DNA from 2 places in the Aliiglaciecola litoralis genome. Region 1 is predicted to be linked to the other one. Evidence: predicted binding sites of a transcription regulator. Region 1 holds the regulator's gene; the other holds the start of a gene.
What was found. The regulator MetJ, encoded in region 1, represses methionine synthesis genes. The targets are predictions, from matches to a motif close to TAGACGTCTAGACGTCTA.

Region 1 (9,091 bases):
GAAATTGCCCATAAAAAATAAGCAAACCCCACTACCAAAGATAAGGTGATAATAATTCTAAGCCACGGCAACTGTGGTTTAGCTTTGTCCGCTTTTGCGGGTTTCTTTTTCGGCGCTTGGCCACGTTTTACAAAGTCTTTTTGAGCCATAAGGTGTTGGTTTTTCTTCTTTTTAGACGCTCAACTTGGATAAACTATTATGCAAACAAACAGTGATTATCCAGCGAGCTTCAATCACAAAACATACAAGTTACTTATAAGTGGAATTTTACGCGAATACTGATAGAACCCCAACTACAGATCGCATAACAGTATCATGATTATGACAGAGTAAACACAGTCTAGAGAAAGTCTTGGGGGTCAATGTCAATTGACCATCGGACCTTACGGCCAGCCGGAAGATTTTCTATGCTGACGATGTGATTAGCAATTGCTCTATTCAACTGTGCTCGGCTTGGGCTTGATAGCAAAAGTTGCATACGATAGCGGCCTTGACGCTTTTCCATAATCGCTGGCAATGGCCCCATTATTCTGACATTTTCAATCGTTAACAACTCCGCCACGGTTGATAAGAACTGGAACGCATCACTAGCCTGCAGTGCCTCGGCACGAAACAATCCTTGGTAACAAAATGGTGGTAAATCAGCCAATTTACGTTCTTGCAGTGCAAAGCGTGCAAAATCACCGTATCCGTTATGGATCAAATCTTGTAACAGTGGGTGTCCTGGTTGGTGTGTTTGCAGCCACATTTCTCCGGGTTTTTCGGCTCTTCCCGCCCGTCCGGCGAGTTGCGTAATCAGTTGCGCGAGGTGTTCAGCGGCGCGAAAATCTGCGCTAAACAAGGCGCCATCTGCATCAAGGATCACCACCAAGGTGACATTGGGAAAATGGTGTCCTTTGGACAGGATCTGGGTGCCAATTAAAATTTGATGTTGCCCCCGATTCACCTCATCAAGCAAGGTGTGTAATTTACTTTTTCCGCGCACACTGTCACTGTCAATCCGCACTGTACTGTATTGTGCAAAACGCTTTTTGAGCAAGGCCTCTAACTGTTCAGTACCGACGCCATGAGTCACCATCTCATGATGACCACATTCATTGCACTTTGGCGGTATAGCTTTCGCAGCACCGCAGTGGTGACACTGTATTTTGTGCAGTGATTTATGCACTGTGTAAGGTTTATTGCAGCGCTTACATTGCTCAACAAATCCACAATGATGACACAGCAAAGCAGGGGCGAACCCCCGGCGATTGACAAAAATCATCACCTGACTACCCTGCTCAAGGTGCGCCTGAAGTCGCTCAAGCATGCCAGTGGCAATGCCAGACTCAAGAGATTGATTAGTGATATCCATCAACTGTTGCTTGGCTAGCGCAGCGTTACCGGCTCGTTGCAACAATTGTAAATGCTGATATTTACCGGTTAGGGCGTTATTCAATGTTTCTAGGCTCGGCGTTGCGGTCCCTAGCACCAAAGGCACCTGATAATGTTTGGCGAGGATCACAGCTAAATCTCTGGCGTTATATTTTAATCCATCTTGCTGCTTATAAGAGCCATCATGCTCTTCATCGACGATGATCATACCTGGTTTGAGCATGGGCGTGAAAATGGAGGAACGTGTCCCGATGACAATGGCCAACTCACCACTGCGACTTCGTTGCCACACGTTGAGTCGCTCATTATCGGTAAGGTTTGAGTGCAATACACCGACAGCTAAACCAAAGCGTCGTTCAAAGCGCTTTACGGTTTGCGGGGTTAAGCCAATTTCAGGCACCAGTATCAATACTTGCCTCTGCTGACGCAGCACCTCCTCAATACTTTGTAAGTAAACTTCGGTTTTGCCGCTTCCGGTAATGCCTTCTAGCAAGAAGCAAGCAAATCGATCGAGTCGGTGAGTAATGGCGGTAATAGCCAGCGCCTGCTGAACATTTGCTCTGGGCTTATCGAGAGATTCAGGCACACTCCACGACAATACGTCACTGCTAACCTCTACCTCGTGTTTTTCTACTATGCCTTTTTCGAGTAAGGCATTGATCACTGCCATACTAAATTGTTGTTTGACTTCGCTAAGGGCAACCGGACCGGCTGTTAACATTTGGACTAATTCTGTTTGTTTTTTTGCTCGAGATACTTGCGAAATTAGCTCATCAACATCGCTATTCGACAAGCCTAGAACACAAGTCGGTTTAGGTTTATCAGACTCTCCTTTACGAAGTGCCACTGGCATGACGGTTTGCATCACTTCGCCAATCGGGTGCTGATAATAATGTGCCAACCAATGACTGATAGCCAAAAGCGCTTCGTCTAGCACAGGGGATTCGTCTAATACGCGTTTAATCGCTTTTAATTTAGTTTGATGCTCAGATTCAGTGACTGCATTGACAATAACACCGACCATCTCTCTGGGCCCAAAAGGCACCACTACACGTACCCCAGGCACAAGATCGGCTTGTTCACAAAGGTAATCAAACACTTGTCGTTTAGGCAGTGGTAATGCTATTTGGTAAATGGGCATGATATTAAATGACGTACCTTAGGCTAACTTATACTTATAAAGCCAGTAAACGGTTAACAAACAGTCAAAACAGCTTGATCAATAATGCCCTTTACATTAATATGCGCGCCTCTTTGCGGCAAGCCGCTTTTAATTTAATTTGCGTATGGTGTGCAACTTCGGGTTGTATAGCGATACGGCCCAGAAATGAGGTAATCCATATGAAACAAGATATTCATCCAGAATACACAGAAATGACAGCTAGTTGTTCTTGCGGAAACAAAATTGTTGTTCGCTCGACACTTGGTAAAGATATCAACCTTGACGTTTGTTCTGCATGTCACCCTTTCTACACTGGTAAGCAACGTAACGTTGATACTGGTGGTCGTGTTGACAAGTTCAAGAAACGTTTTGGTGCTTTGGGTAAGAAATAAGCCCAACTCAAAAACTAAAAAGGCGCTTAATAGCGCCTTTTTTTATGCTTGAAATTTAATCTTAAACGAAGCTCTGATATTCAGAGTGTTCACTCTATTGCCCTCACTTGCATCGGCGATAGCGTGACTTAATTAGTGCCAAGGTTATTTATTTTGATCAAACGCCAGTTCATCTAAATAGTTCATCATCTTGACGCTAGCGGTCTCCATTTTTTGCAAATAGGAAATGGCTTCTTGATGCTTACCTTCTTTAAACAACATCATCGCCTTAACGCCGTTGCTATGCACGTCTGCATGAGGTCCATCTAGCTTTTGATATGCTGAAGAGTGCCCATGTTGCGACCGTCCTTCGCCAGCATGCCACTTACCAAGTCGACAGTTATTGGCTTCATCAAAAGCATCAATCGATTTTTCACTCAGCCCATGAATTACCGCATAAACATCACTCTTCCAAACAATGTGATCAAGTTTCATGGTTTGAATAAAAGAACGATGTGAGGATTCGGCAATAGTTGCTTTCATTGAAGAACAGCTGCCGACAATAGCTGAGTAATTTTCATTCAAGCCAGCCACACCCTCTGACAGACTGGTATTATTTTGCTGAATTTCAACAACTGAATCGACAGCACTCTTGGTTGAAGCAATGATGTTACCGACTAAGTCTGCTACTTCACTGGCAGATTTGTTGGTTTCATTGGCCAGTGACCGTACTTCGTCGGCTACAACGCTGAAACCACGACCCGCATCACCGGCTCGAGCAGCCTCAATAGCAGCATTCAATGCCAACAAGTTAGTCTGGTCGGAAATACTGGTGATGGTCGAAACGAATTTATTAATGTTGTCGGCTTTATCTGACAGACCGCCAATGTTGTCGTTCATCTCTCCCATTTTGGAAGATAGCCCGTTCATTTCTTTGGCAATCATCTTGAGCGAAGCTGCTGATGCATCAAACAAGGTATCAATTGATTTGATCGACTGACTTTCGTGTTCAATCTGATTGAATGATTCTAAAACTGTCTGCCTAATCCCTTCGACCTGCTTCAACGATTCCAAAGTACAATTTACCAAGCCGGATTCAAAACCCACTTGATCTGCACTTAACGCAGTGTCTAACTCACTCACCAACGCTTTGTTTTCGTTTTGCAACTCGGCGACACGGGATAAAAGTCGATCCCGCTCTTCTTCAGTTTTTTGTAATTGTGTTTTTACTTGTGCGTGCACAGAAGCTAAGACGATCAAGATAGCGACTCCAAGAAACGGGTTTCACACTAAACTAGTGCATTGTCAGAATTCAGTCAATTAGGTAAAGACCTGTATTCACTTTTTTCTACTCTCTAGTATAACGGTTTGCATATGACAAACTTGAAGAATATTTTCATCATGAATACCACTTATAGGCTTGTCTGATATGTGTATCTAGTAAGCCTATGTTATATTTGCCAATATCGGTATAAAAAAAACACAAAAACCGAATAAAAATTTATTCTGACCCTACACATTAAGGAACAAGACGACTATGTCTGACTTTCGGCAACAAGCTCTGGATTATCATTCCAAGCCGGTTCCAGGAAAAATTAGCGTTGAGCTGACGAAACCGGCGGAAAGTGTCACTGATCTTGCACTCGCATACAGCCCTGGGGTGGCTGAACCCGTTCGTGAAATCGCAGCTGACCCCGATAACGCCTATAAATATACCGCCAAAGGCAATATGGTGGCCGTTATTTCTAATGGTACCGCCATCTTGGGTTTGGGCAATTTAGGTCCATTGGCATCAAAACCGGTAATGGAAGGTAAAGCGTTATTGTTTAAACGCTTTGCAGGGCTTGATTCTATCGACATTGAAGTAAAGCACCGCACTACTGAAGAGTTTATCAACACAGTAGCAAATATTGCTGATACCTTTGGTGGAATAAATCTAGAAGATATCAAAGCGCCAGAATGCTTTGAAATTGAACAAGAGTTGATCAAGCGTTGTTCTATTCCGGTGTTCCATGATGACCAACACGGCACAGCTATTGTAACCGCCGCGGGTATGCTTAACGCGTTGGAAATCCAAGGTAAAGAAATTCATGATGTCACTATAGTGTGCATGGGCGCAGGGGCAGCAGCAGTAGCTTGTATGGAGCTACTGATCAAGTGTGGCGCTCAGCGAGAACGTATTTATATGCTTGATCGTAAAGGTGTTATTCACACCCGTCGCGACGATCTCACTCCTCACAAATTGTTGTTTGCCAACAATACAGACAAACGCACACTGCAAGATGTGATGGACGGTGCAGATGTATTTGTCGGAGTATCTGGCCCAGACGTTTTGCCGCCAGACACATTAAAACTAATGGCAGATAATCCGGTGGTGTTTGCTTGTTCCAATCCGGACCCCGAGATCAAACCCGAGCTAGCGCATAAGGTTAGAAGTGATTTGATCATGGCCACTGGTCGTTCTGATTATCCCAATCAAGTGAACAATGTACTTTGCTTCCCATTTATATTTCGCGGCGCGCTCGATGTGCGAGCATCAAAAATTAACGATGAAATGAAAGTAGCTGCAGTTGATGCCATACGTAGCATCGCCAAAGAACCTGTCCCAGCGGAAGTATTAGCGGCCAGCAAGATCGATTCACTTGAGTTTGGACGCAAATACATTATTCCCAAACCGATGGATCCGCGCTTGTGCAAACGCGTAGCCACCGCAGTTGCCAAAGCGGCAATTGAGACTGGCGTCGCGGCGTTGACATCACTTCCGGATAACTATTTAGCATAAAAAGTGAGGGTGATGATAATCACCCTTGGACTTTTACGAGTGACAAATGGAACAGCAATTCACAGTAAGGCACAGTGAAAAAGTCGATATTTCAGCGATACGGCAGATTTATCAACAAACGCCTAATTACACTAATACCTTACAATTACCTTATCCATCGCTTGATAGTTGGGAATCCTTTTTAGGCAACAAACCGGATAATTTCTATAGCTTAGTTGCCCAACAAAATGGCGCTATTGTTGGTCAATTGGGTATGGAAGTATTTAAAGCTCCACGAAGAAAACATGAGGCTAATATCGGCATGGCCGTATCTCAACAGTGGCAAGGCAAAGGGGTGGGCAGCACATTAGTAAAAGCCGCCTTGGATCTGGCCCACAACTGGCTGGCAATCAGCAGAATCGAATTAGAAGTCTACACAGATAACGACGCAGCAATATCCCTATATCAAAAATTTGGCTTCACCATCGAAGGAACGGCAAAAAACTATGCCTTTCGAGACGGGAAATATGTAGACGTATTCTTAATGGCAAGAGTAACACCATTAACTGCTGATTAACCTCGCGCAAAGGTATCTTATCCTTCAGTTCAGGTTATCTAATCTCGATTGCGTCCAAACTTGTCATGACTGCTTACCCAATGACCGCCAATCACCGCACATGCCAAAGAAATATCTCCAGCTAATACGGTGGCCGCAGCAATTTCAGCTAATTTATTTGCTTTACCTTGACCATAACAATCCATTATTTCCAAACATTCCTTTTGCGTCGGTAACCCTGTCCCGCCGCCATAGGTTGCGACTATCAATGAAGGTAAAGTAACTGACAAATAAAAGTCACCATTGTCTAACAATTCGTGGGACAACAAGCCAGCATGGGATTCCACCACATTGGCTTCATCTTGGCCAGTGGCAATAAATAACGACGCAAGACCATTCGCAGAGTGCGGACCATTATATGCCGCGCCAGCCATTAAAGCGCCGGTGTTAGCAAGCACTGTGGCTTTGGCCAGCATCTTTGTATCTACTTTCATGATCTTTTTGAGCACGTCTTTTTTCAATACAACTTCAGCAATCACGCGCTTTCCTCGAGAGTGCAGCATATTCAATTGAGAGTGCTTCTTGTCTGTGTCCATATTTCCCGACAGTAAATATTCACAATTGCCAGGATAATTAGCACATATCCATTCGCAAGCCGCCAACGTCGCCTTGCCTACCATATTCTGACCGGCTGCATCACCTGTCGTATAATTGAAACGTAGGTAACGGGTTTTCGATACTGACCACTGCATGATGTGCATCAGCTTGCCAATTCGTGTGGTGCTTTCTGCAACGTGTTTGATCTGTTCAAAATGTGTATCAATCCAGCTACCAAACTCTCGAGCTTGTCTGGCGTTGTCGAAAATGAATGCAGGCGCACGTTGCATGAATTGCTCTACCACTGTGGTATTCACTCCTCCGCACTCATTCACCACACGCATACCACGACTGTATGACGCAACTAGCGTCCCCTCTGTGGTCGCAAGTGGCACGTGAAAATAGCCCTTGGCGTGCTCTCCATTGACCAACATTGGACCTGCAATACCAACGGGCATTTGCACCACGCCAATAAAATTTTCAATATTACCGGGCAACGCCTTTGGATCGATTGAGTAGTAGCCCGTATGGGGCAGCTCAGTGCCAGTTTGCTCGGTCAAATAGTCGCGACGCTTTTTCGCCCACTCATTGCTGTGATCGTTCATGGTATTTCTTGGGATCCGCGGGGTTTTACTCATGGTTAAGTGGTCCTTCATTGAATTGACATTAATTTCAACTACGATGCAAGGTGCTTGCCATACTAAGTGTGGCTGCCGTAGATGACGAATTCATGACAATAGAATGAATTTACTGGTCAAATTATTGGAGCGTCGAGGAAGGCAATAAATCGCTGCACCAATATTGCTCTAGCTAAGCGTAAATTGGTGCATTGATGGGGGAGAGATTTAGGCTAAAGCACAGTTAAATGGCTATTTTAATGCCCAGTAGTCAACTGTGCGCTAAATACTAGGCATGTAAATTAACAGCCTCCTAGTGAAAACGATGAGTTGGATCTTGTATGCAAAACCCAACAGATGTTAATCGTCACTCTCCTTAATCTCTAATCCCATAGACGCCATTAATTCACGTGACTCTTTAGGGATCTTGTTAGGATTGTCTTTGCGTAAATCGTCGTCATTGGGCAATGGCTGCCCCGTAAACGCGTGCAAAAATGCCTCGCACAATAATTCAGAATTAGTCGCGTGGCGCAAATTGTTGACCTGACGACGAGTGCGCTCGTCAGTGAGCACTTTCAACACTTTAAGTGGAATAGAAACTGTCACTTTTTTAACTAATTCGCTTTTTTTGCCGTGTTCAGCGTAGGGATGTATATATTTTCCGTTCCACTTTGCCATACTGATACTCTTTTTTATCTTTCTTATGATTGGAAAGTCTAACTGTAACTCAGTTAGATGTCTAAACATCTTGACGGCTTAGCCTAACCAGTCTAATTTAGACGTCTAAACGGCTATTTTAATACTAACTTTCGGAGTGTCCATGGTTTCGTATGCCCAAGGTATAGAGTCCCTTAATCAATCTTTATCAGAATTAAGTGGCATTAACGTTTCATTTGAGTTTTTCCCGCCCAAAACTGAACAAATGGAACAGACGCTATGGAAGTCGGTAAATCGACTCGCTCCGCTGAAACCGGCGTATATGTCAGTAACCTATGGTGCCAATAGTGGCGAGCGAGATCGTACTCATGACGTAGTGAAACGGATCCAAACAGAAACAGGTGTTCCTGCTGTTCCACATTTAACCTGTGTCGATGCCAGCAAAGAAGAATTGGTACAAATTGCCAAAGATTACTGGAGTAGCGGGATCCGCCGGATAGTGGCATTGCGTGGAGATTTACCCGAGGGAACCAGCAAAACAGATATGTATGCCGCTGATCTGGTTGCGTTGCTTAAAGACGTCGCCGATTTTGATATTTCTGTTGCCGCCTACCCAGAAAAGCATCCAGAAGCGCCCAACGCGCAATTTGACTTGCTCAATCTAAAGCGAAAAGCCGAAGCCGGTGCGACCGAAGCGATCAGCCAGTTCTTTTTTGATGCAGAGGTGTTCCTACGATTTCGCGATCGCGCCGCGGCAGCGGGCATCGATTTGGATATTGTGCCGGGCATATTGCCTGTTACTAATTATCAAACCTTGATACGGTTTGCAGGCTTTACCAATGTGCACGTACCTGGATGGCTGCACAAAATGTACGATGGATTGGAAAAAGAAGACCAAACCACACGTAATTTACTGGGTGCCAGTATTGCTATGGATATGGTTAAAGTACTGGCAAAAGAAGGGATCCGCGATTTCCATTTTTACACCCTCAACCG
Region 2 (9,091 bases), on a different contig from region 1:
TTGTTCAACGATGGCATGCACGCCATCTGCGTTAGCCATTTTCACTACCGAGCGCATTTTTGTGCCAAACACATCTTTGGCGTTGGCTTTGTCGAGTAACTCGTCAAGACCGGGGATGGCTTTCATCAATTGCACGCCGTTTTTTTCGTCTTCTAGGCCTTTATCAACTTTCAAAAACGGAACAACATTCTTTTCTTGCCACAAATAATGCGAGCTTGCTCTACCTTCAATTTCACGATCTAAGGTGTTTTCAAACAGAATGGCACCTAGTACGCGCTTACCATTAAATGCTTGGCTGGTGATAATACGGGTACGCATCTCATGAACTTTAGTAAACATTTGTTCATCGCCAGAATACATATCTTCGGTAACACCGTAGAGTTTCAAAGCTTTGGGTGTGCTACCACCGCTTTGATCGAGCGCCGCGATAAACCCGTTTTCAGTTTCGATTTTTTTTAGCATGTCTAATTGTGCTTGTGATGCCATTCGCAACACTCCTTATTAACTTGGTAGAATACAAAGATAGTTTAGGACGCTTTTACCGCCTCTTATAATATTTCTGAGTTTATTTGCTCTCACCCCGAGACTCTAACATGGCTACGGCGGGTAATACTTTTCCTTCTAAAAACTCTAAGAAAGCGCCACCACCGGTAGATATGTAGGATATGTTATCGGCAATATTGTATTTGTCCACTGCCGCAAGCGTATCACCGCCTCCTGCAATAGAAAACGCTTTGCTTTGCGCTATTGCCATCGACAGGGTTTTGGTACCTTGTTCAAACTGTTCAAATTCAAACACACCAACAGGTCCATTCCACACGATAGTACCGGCATTTTTAATGATCTCGGCCAGCTGCTCTGCTGTCTCAGGACCTATATCAAAAATCATATCGTCGTCTGTTACTTGGGACACCGACTTAGTGGTTGCTGCTGTTGACTCCGAAAATTCTAAACCGGTGACCACATCGACAGGAACCGGAATAGCACCGTTGTTATCTTTAGCGGCCTGCATTAAGCGTTTGGCTTCTGGCACTAAATCAGGCTCGTATAGCGATTTACCGACATTGTGACCTTCGGCAGCAATGAATGTATTGGCAATACCGCCACCAACAATAAGTTGATCAACGATCCCTGAGAGTGACTCTAGTACCGTCAATTTAGTCGACACTTTTGATCCCCCGACTATGGCCACCATTGGGCGAGCGGGATTATCAAGTGCTTTAGTTAAGGCCGACAGCTCATTGGCTAGCAATGGGCCTGCGCAGGCGACGGGAGCGAATTTTGCGACACCATGAGTAGACGCTTGTGCGCGGTGAGCAGTACCAAACGCATCCATTACAAACACATCACACAAGGCAGCATATTGTTTTGACAAGGCTTCATCGTCGTCTTTTTCGCCAGGATTAAAACGCACGTTTTCGAGAATAACCAGTTCACCTGCCTCAACACTCACGCCATTTAAGTAATCCCCAGCTAGTCGCACCGTGCAATCCAAGGTTTCAGATAAGTAAGTGACGACCGGCGCGAGCGAGTATTGTTGCTCGAAGGTACCTTCTGTAGGACGTCCAAGATGCGACATAACCATCACTTTGGCACCGGCCTTTAGCGCATGTTCAATGGTAGGGAGTGCGGCTTTAAGTCTGGCATCTGAGGTGACTACGCCGTCTTTTACCGGCACATTAAGATCCTCTCTGATCAGAACCCGTTTACCCGCTAGATCAAGATCTGTCATATTCACGATCGGCATAAAGTATCCTCTAATTCAAATTGTCTTAAGTCTGTACTATTGTGTAAACCTTGTCCCGCGTATGCGGTAACAGGTTTGTAAAAATTTCTAATCGTGCAACGTTTCCCTGAACATCGCTCGAGCGGTATCTAACATGCGATTAGCAAAGCCCCACTCGTTGTCACACCAAACCAATATTTTAATTAACTGTTTATGGCTCACTCGCGTCTGAGTTCCATCAACAATACACGAATGCGGATCATGATTAAAATCGACCGAAACAAGTGGCTCTTCAGTGTAACCTAAAATACCCTTTAATCTGCCCTGACCTGCTCGGTGTAAGGCTTGGTTCACCTCTTCAATGCTCACTTTTGCGTCGACCGTCACACTCAAATCCATGGCGGTCACATTAATAGTCGGTACGCGCACGGCAATCGCTTCAAAACGTCCTGCAAATTTGGGCAGGATACGCTCAATCCCAACCGCAAGCTTAGTATCAACGGGAATAATGGACTGACTCGCCGCACGGGTGAGGCGTAAATCTTTATGATAAGCGTCTATTACCTGTTGATCATGCATCGAAGAATGAATAGTCGTCACTGTGCCACTTTGAACAGCAAACGCCTCATCGAGCACTTGGATAACAGGAACAATACAGTTGGTTGTGCATGAGCCATTTGAGACAATGCGATCTGCAACTTGCAGCTCTTCATCATTGACGCCATAGATGACGGTTGCGTCCATGTCTGGCGTTGAGGGATGGGAAAATAGAACTTTTCTTGCCCCTTGGGCAATATGAATTTCGGCATCAGCGCGATCATTGTGTACGCCGGTACATTCCATCACCAAATCAATATCTAATTCCGTCCATGGCAATTCATCAATTCGGGCATGTTGTAACAATTGAATCGCATCGCCATTGACCGACAAGGTGGTCCCCGATAACGCCACAGGAAAACCAAAGCGCCCATGCGCCGTGTCGTATTTGAGTAGATGGGCGATGCCCTCTGGCTCAGCGATATCGTTTATTGCGACTATCTCAATCGACTGATTCTGGCCCGTTTCATAGAGCGCCCGAAGCACATTTCGACCGATTCGTCCAAAGCCATTAATTGCTATGCGTATCATGTCATTCTTAAACGTAAAGGGCGCAATTTTTTGCGCCCGTGATGCTCAATCTATCTAGATCATATAGATCGACTACTTACAGGCTAAAGTATGCCTTGCGCCGCATCGACAACAGCGTCTGCCGTAATGCCGAAATGTTTCAACAAAGCGCCGCCAGGTGCTGACTCGCCAAAGGTGGTCATCCCTACAATCGCGCCATCAAAACCAACATATTTGTGCCAGAAATCGACATGCGCCGCTTCCACTGCAACACGTTTGCTGACGTTTTTAGGTAATACGCTGTCTTTGTAGTCCTGATCTTGTGCATCAAATACCGTCGTGCTTGGCATTGACACCACGCGCACTGAGTGACCTTTGTCGCTAAGTTTTGCCGCAGCTTCAACAGCAACCCCCACTTCAGAGCCGGTTGCAATTAAGATCACATCAGGTTGACCTTGGCAATCAACCAACACGTAACCACCTCGGGCAACATTAGCTAATTGTTCGTCTGTACGGCTTTGTGCTGGCAAACCTTGGCGACTAAAGACCAACGCTGTTGGACCTGTCTTGCGTTCTATTGCCGCTTTCCAAGCCACTGCTGTTTCAGCACCATCACACGGGCGCCACGTATCAAGGTTTGGTGTCAGGCGCAGGTTGGCAATTTGTTCAATGGGTTGGTGAGTAGGACCATCTTCACCTTGACCAATCGAGTCATGGGTGTAAACGAAGATATTTGGAATACCCATCAAGGACGCCATGCGTACCGCATTGCGTGCATATTCCATGAACATAAGGAAAGTCGCGCCGTAGGCTCTAAAGCCGCCATGCAAACCAATCCCGTTCATGATACCGCTCATACCAAACTCTCGAACACCGTAGAAGATATAGTTACCGCTAGCATCATCCGCGGTGATGCCTTTAGAGCCGGACCAAAGCGTTAAGTTAGAACCGGCCAAGTCAGCGGATCCGCCCACCACTTCAGGCATAAAGGAAGCATAAGCTTCAATGGCATTTTGCGACGCTTTACGACTGGCAATATTTTCGGCTTTGTGTTGCGACTGCTGGATGAAATCCTGTGCTTTTTGTTCAAAATCGGCAGGTAAATCACCGGCTAAACGACGGGTCAATTCTGCCGCTAGCTCAGGGTGGGCTTGCGAATATTTTTCTAATAACTCATGCCATTGTTGTTCAAGTTGCGCGCCTTTGTCCTTGGCATCCCACTGTGCATAAATATCGTCTGGGACTTCAAAAGAACCGTGTTTCCAGCCGAGCTGCTCGCGAGTTGCTTGAACTTCATCTAAACCTAGTGGTGAGCCATGACTATCATGACTACCGGATTTGTTCGGTGAACCAAAACCAATCACGGTTTTACAGCAGATCATGGTTGGACGCTTCGTTTCGGCTTTGGCTGCTTTAATTGCGGCAGCAACGGCGTCGGCATCATGACCATCAACACCCGCAATGACATGCCAGCCGTATGACTCAAATCGAGCAGGTGTATCGTCGGTGAACCAGCCTTCGACTTCGCCATCAATTGAGATGCCGTTGTCATCCCAAAAGGCGACGAGTTTGCCCAAGCCCAAAGTGCCCGCCAATGAACAGGCTTCATGAGAAATACCTTCCATTAGGCAACCATCGCCCAAGAAACAGTAGGTAAAGTGATCGACAATGTCGTAGCCAGGTTGATTAAATTGCGCCGCTAACATTTTTTCAGCAATCGCCATACCGACCGCATTACTGATCCCCTGCCCCAACGGACCAGTGGTAGTTTCAACGCCCGGTGCATAGCCATATTCAGGATGCCCAGGTGTTTTAGAATGTAGTTGTCTGAAGTTTTTCAGCTCTTCTATCGGCAACGCATAACCCGTCAGATGCAGCAGAGAGTAGATCAACATCGAGCCGTGACCATTCGATAAAATGAAACGATCGCGGTTTGGCCATTGCGGATTTGCTGGATTATGGTGCATAAAATCGCTCCACAATACTTGGGCAATGTCGGCCATTCCCATAGGTGCTCCAGGGTGTCCCGAATTGGCTTGTTGTACCGCATCCATGGATAAAGCGCGAATGGCGTTGGCGAGTTCTCGACGTGAAGGCATATGATCTCCTGCTAATTATGGATCACAAACATAATCAAAATTTAGCATTCTTGCGTATTAACTTGATTAGTTAGCTTGTTTTCGATTTGAGCGGTCATTTTCCATTAGTGGAAACCTAACTGCAACGCTTATTCCATATTGATTATGCTTTTTTTGTTATGGAATCAACTCTTCGAACAAAACTGGACTGGAAAGACAAGATTACATCTAGACATTTGGACGTCTAGATGGAAAGACTGGTATTTTTAAAATTAGTGGTTAAAATACCTTTATTGCCGTTGTAAAAGTCGGTTCACAAAATTAACTGTAGGAATTATCAATGACGACACACCTTTTTACATCAGAGTCTGTATCTGAAGGTCATCCGGATAAAATTGCCGATCAAATCTCCGATGCAGTGCTAGACGCAATCATCACTCAAGATCCTAAGGCGCGTGTTGCTTGCGAGACGTTCGTTAAAACGGGGATGGTACTGGTGGGTGGTGAAGTCACGACTTCAGCTTGGGTTGATATTGAAGAGCTGACTCGTAAAACCGTCCGCGAGATTGGTTATACTCATTCCGATATGGGATTTGATGCGGACTCATGTGCCGTGCTAAATGCCATAGGCAAACAATCACCCGATATCAATCAAGGCGTTGACCGTACTTCCCCAGAAGAGCAAGGCGCTGGAGACCAAGGGTTGATGTTTGGCTACGCCAGTGACGAAACTGACGTGTTGATGCCCGCACCTGTGACTTATTCACACAGACTAGTAAAACGCCAGTCAGAAATAAGAAAAAATGGCACTTTAGACTGGCTACGCCCCGATGCAAAAAGTCAGGTTACGTTTGTTTACGAAGACAACCAACCTGTGGGTATTGATGCCGTAGTGCTGTCTACCCAACATTGTGACTCGATTAGCTTGACCGACTTGCAAGAAGCGGTGATGGAAGAAATCATCAAGCCAGTGCTTCCGGCCAAATGGCTTTCAAAGCAAACCAAATACTTTATTAACCCAACGGGTCGATTCGTGATCGGCGGCCCTATGGGCGATTGTGGACTTACCGGACGTAAAATAATTGTCGACACCTACGGCGGTATGGCTCGACATGGTGGTGGTGCATTCTCTGGTAAAGATCCATCCAAGGTTGACCGCTCAGCCGCTTATGCGATGCGCTACGTGGCGAAGAACCTTGTCGCAGCTGGCTTGGCTAAACGCTGTGAACTGCAGGTGTCTTATGCCATTGGTGTGGCCGAGCCAACCTCGATCAGCATAGACACCTTTGGCACTGGCAAAGTGTCAGATGAACGACTTACCGAGATCGTTCGAGCACATTTTGATTTGCGTCCGTATGGATTGGTGAAAATGCTCGATTTAGAGCGTCCGATATATCAATCCACGGCAGCTTACGGTCACTTTGGCCGCGAAGAGTTCCCTTGGGAAGCGACCGACAAAGCTGAAGAATTAAGGGCTGCTATTTAAGCCACTGGAAAGTCACAGAGCGATAAGAGGAGGATTGAAATTCAATCCTCCTCTTTCATTTTCGCACAAGATTGGGCTTGCTGACTCACACACTGCCCAACCTTCGCAGGGCATCTATCTAACACCCCCACTAAATAACCTAGACTCTGGATAATAAAGGCCCTCAATTCCCAAGTGGCCGCAGCTGCGGGTACTTGCGATTCAAACTGCATATCTTGAATATCATCCACATTAGCGTAAATTTCATTGGCAGATTGATTTACAACAGTTCCACTTATGCCGCGAGTAACGCGTCCGCTAAGTCACAAAATTAAAACGTATACATTCATCGCCAAAAGAATTTTGTTCATCGTCACGATTCATCTATATTGATTGGTACAAAGCAGTGTAGGTAACAACAGAATTTAATCGTAACGATGGTGGGTATGCAGTGATGCAAAAATACGTTACGATTTTAATCAATTACTAAGCTGTTTTATTAAACATATTTTTATTACTGAGAAGCGAGCAAATTGCATGCTAAAACCTGTCATTAAGTCCTGTGTTGCTATTGCGCTAACTGTGGCATTAATTTCTTCTTGTGCTACCTCACCTACCGGTCGTAAGCAGTTAAAACTATATTCTAAATCACAACTTGCCAACATGGGTTCTCAAGCTTTCGATAGCATGAAAACCAATCAAACAGTGTCTACTAAAGAAGTGACCAATCAGTTTGTTACCTGCGTGGCGAACTACATCACCAAACACGTACCTAAAAGCGTATATGATGGCGAGTGGGAGTTAGTTGTATTTGATGATAAACAAGTCAACGCCTTTGCTTTACCAGGTGGCAAAATTGGTGTTTATACTGGTTTATTAGAAGTGGCCGAAAATCAGCATCAGTTAGCTGCGGTTATAGGCCATGAGGTCGGTCACGTAATTGCAGAGCATGGTAACGCCAGATTATCCAATTCAACCTTGATTGGAATCGGTATGGAAGTAACCAATGAATTGCTACAAGCCAACCAAATAGCCAATAGCAACATGGTAATGGCAGCTATCGGAATGGGTGTGCAAGTAGGAGTGCAGTTACCTTTTAGTCGCGCGGATGAAAGTGAAGCGGATCAAATTGGGCTGGAATTGATGGCCTTAGCAGGCTTTAAACCTAAAGAATCGGTACAGCTATGGAAAAACATGGATGCGGCTAGTGGTGGTAATCGTTCGGCAGAATTTATGTCAACTCACCCTTCACCTTCGACACGTATCACCAACTTACAGGCTCTGATGCCGGCGGCAAATCAATTAGCAGCCAAGGCCAAAGATAAGCCCAATTGTCAGAAATAATAAATAACCTGAACTGAAGAATAAGATAAAAAAAATGCCGCAAAGCGGCATTTTTTTGGCAACAATGAAAGCTAGTCTTGCTTGTGTAAATGGACATCCATTTGCGGGAATGGAATACCGATACCTTCTTCATCGAAACGTAATTTCACTGCTTCAGTGAAATCATATTTTACCGTCCAATAGTCGCCTGATTTTACCCATGGGCGCACGTTAAAGTTAACGCTGCTATCTGCCAACTCAGCAACTGCAACCAAAGGCTCAGGTTCTTTCAGAATGCGTTCATCAGCAGCAAGCATCTCTTGCAAAATAGCTTTCGCTTTACGCAGATCAGCGTCGTATGCAATGCCAACCACCATATCGATCCGACGCGTCTCTTTGGCGGAATAATTGACGATATTACCTTTGTAAATTTCGCCGTTAGGCACAATCACTTCTTTATTATCACCGGTTGTCATGATAGTCGTGAAAATCGTAATGTCTTTGACCACACCTGACGTACCCGCGGCTTCAATAAAGTTACCTCGCGTAAAAGGGCGAAATACTAAAAGCATCACACCTGCGGCAAAGTTCTGTAGTGAACCTTGCAGTGACAAACCAATGGCCAAACCTGCAGCACCTAAGATGGCAACCAAAGATGTGGTATCAACACCAAGTTCGTTTAGCGATGCGATGATAACGAACAGCATCAATACTGCATTGACGATTGCTTTTAAGAAACCCACCAGCATTTCGTCGTATTTAGAGCGTGCTAGTACTTTGCCAAACACATTGACTAGAACGCCAACCACTATTTTACCAACGATGTAAATGACGATTGCGAAAAAGATATTGATCCCCCAAGGGATCACGTAAGTTTCAAGTAATTCTGAAACAGTTATATCATCAAGCATAAAACACTCCTGAATATGACGATTATTATTGAAAATAGCGCACAATGGGCTTTTACAACAGAGTTGAAAATTTAGATCAACTCAATAATGAAGAAGACTTTTCATCCGACTCAGAAATAATAGATGAATCAAAGAGATATGCACACCTTTTTGTGTTCATTCGAAATTTAATCTGTCGCCGTTTTGCGTCTTCGAGTCTTTTTATAACCCTATTGTTGGGCCCAACACTAGGTTTGCGTTCATCAAAATGTCAAATGAGTACGTTAAAATCATCTGTATATTATTTGAACATAGATTTAACTTTATGAATTTGTTCGTGTTTTTTTGAACGCAATTTTTTTCGTAATTTCATTACGCAAAATAAAAGGCTGAATGCTATACTTACGCTCCCTTGACAAGGGTCTAACTAATATTTTTAAAGGAATTGAAAATGTTAATACTCTCACTTATTTTTATCAGCCTTGTGGTTCTTTTAATTTTT

Region 2: a site for MetJ is predicted at 5,141-5,158, ahead of metK (methionine adenosyltransferase). Genes of this name have one in related genera too.

What each region holds. Positions count from the first base shown of each region.
Region 1 is NZ_BAAAFD010000002.1:367,914-377,004, forward strand. It holds gene ABD036_RS05325 (SPOR domain-containing protein) at 1-149, opposite strand, end outside; gene priA (primosomal protein N') at 341-2,515, opposite strand; gene rpmE (50S ribosomal protein L31) at 2,716-2,928, shown strand; gene ABD036_RS05340 (methyl-accepting chemotaxis protein) at 3,073-4,167, opposite strand; gene ABD036_RS05345 (malic enzyme-like NAD(P)-binding protein) at 4,445-5,689, shown strand; gene ABD036_RS05350 (GNAT family N-acetyltransferase) at 5,736-6,245, shown strand; gene ABD036_RS05355 (hydroxymethylglutaryl-CoA reductase) at 6,284-7,459, opposite strand; gene metJ (met regulon transcriptional regulator MetJ) at 7,799-8,116, opposite strand; gene metF (methylenetetrahydrofolate reductase) at 8,259-9,091, shown strand, end outside.
Region 2 is NZ_BAAAFD010000003.1:172,660-181,750, reverse strand. It holds gene ABD036_RS07815 (fructose bisphosphate aldolase) at 1-486, opposite strand, end outside; gene ABD036_RS07810 (phosphoglycerate kinase) at 566-1,747, opposite strand; gene epd (erythrose-4-phosphate dehydrogenase) at 1,835-2,854, opposite strand; gene tkt (transketolase) at 2,938-4,932, opposite strand; gene metK (methionine adenosyltransferase) at 5,252-6,397, shown strand; gene ABD036_RS07790 (hypothetical protein) at 6,439-6,627, opposite strand; gene ABD036_RS07785 (M48 family metallopeptidase) at 6,914-7,720, shown strand; gene ABD036_RS07780 (mechanosensitive ion channel family protein) at 7,792-8,610, opposite strand; gene ABD036_RS07775 (hypothetical protein) at 9,041-9,091, shown strand, end outside.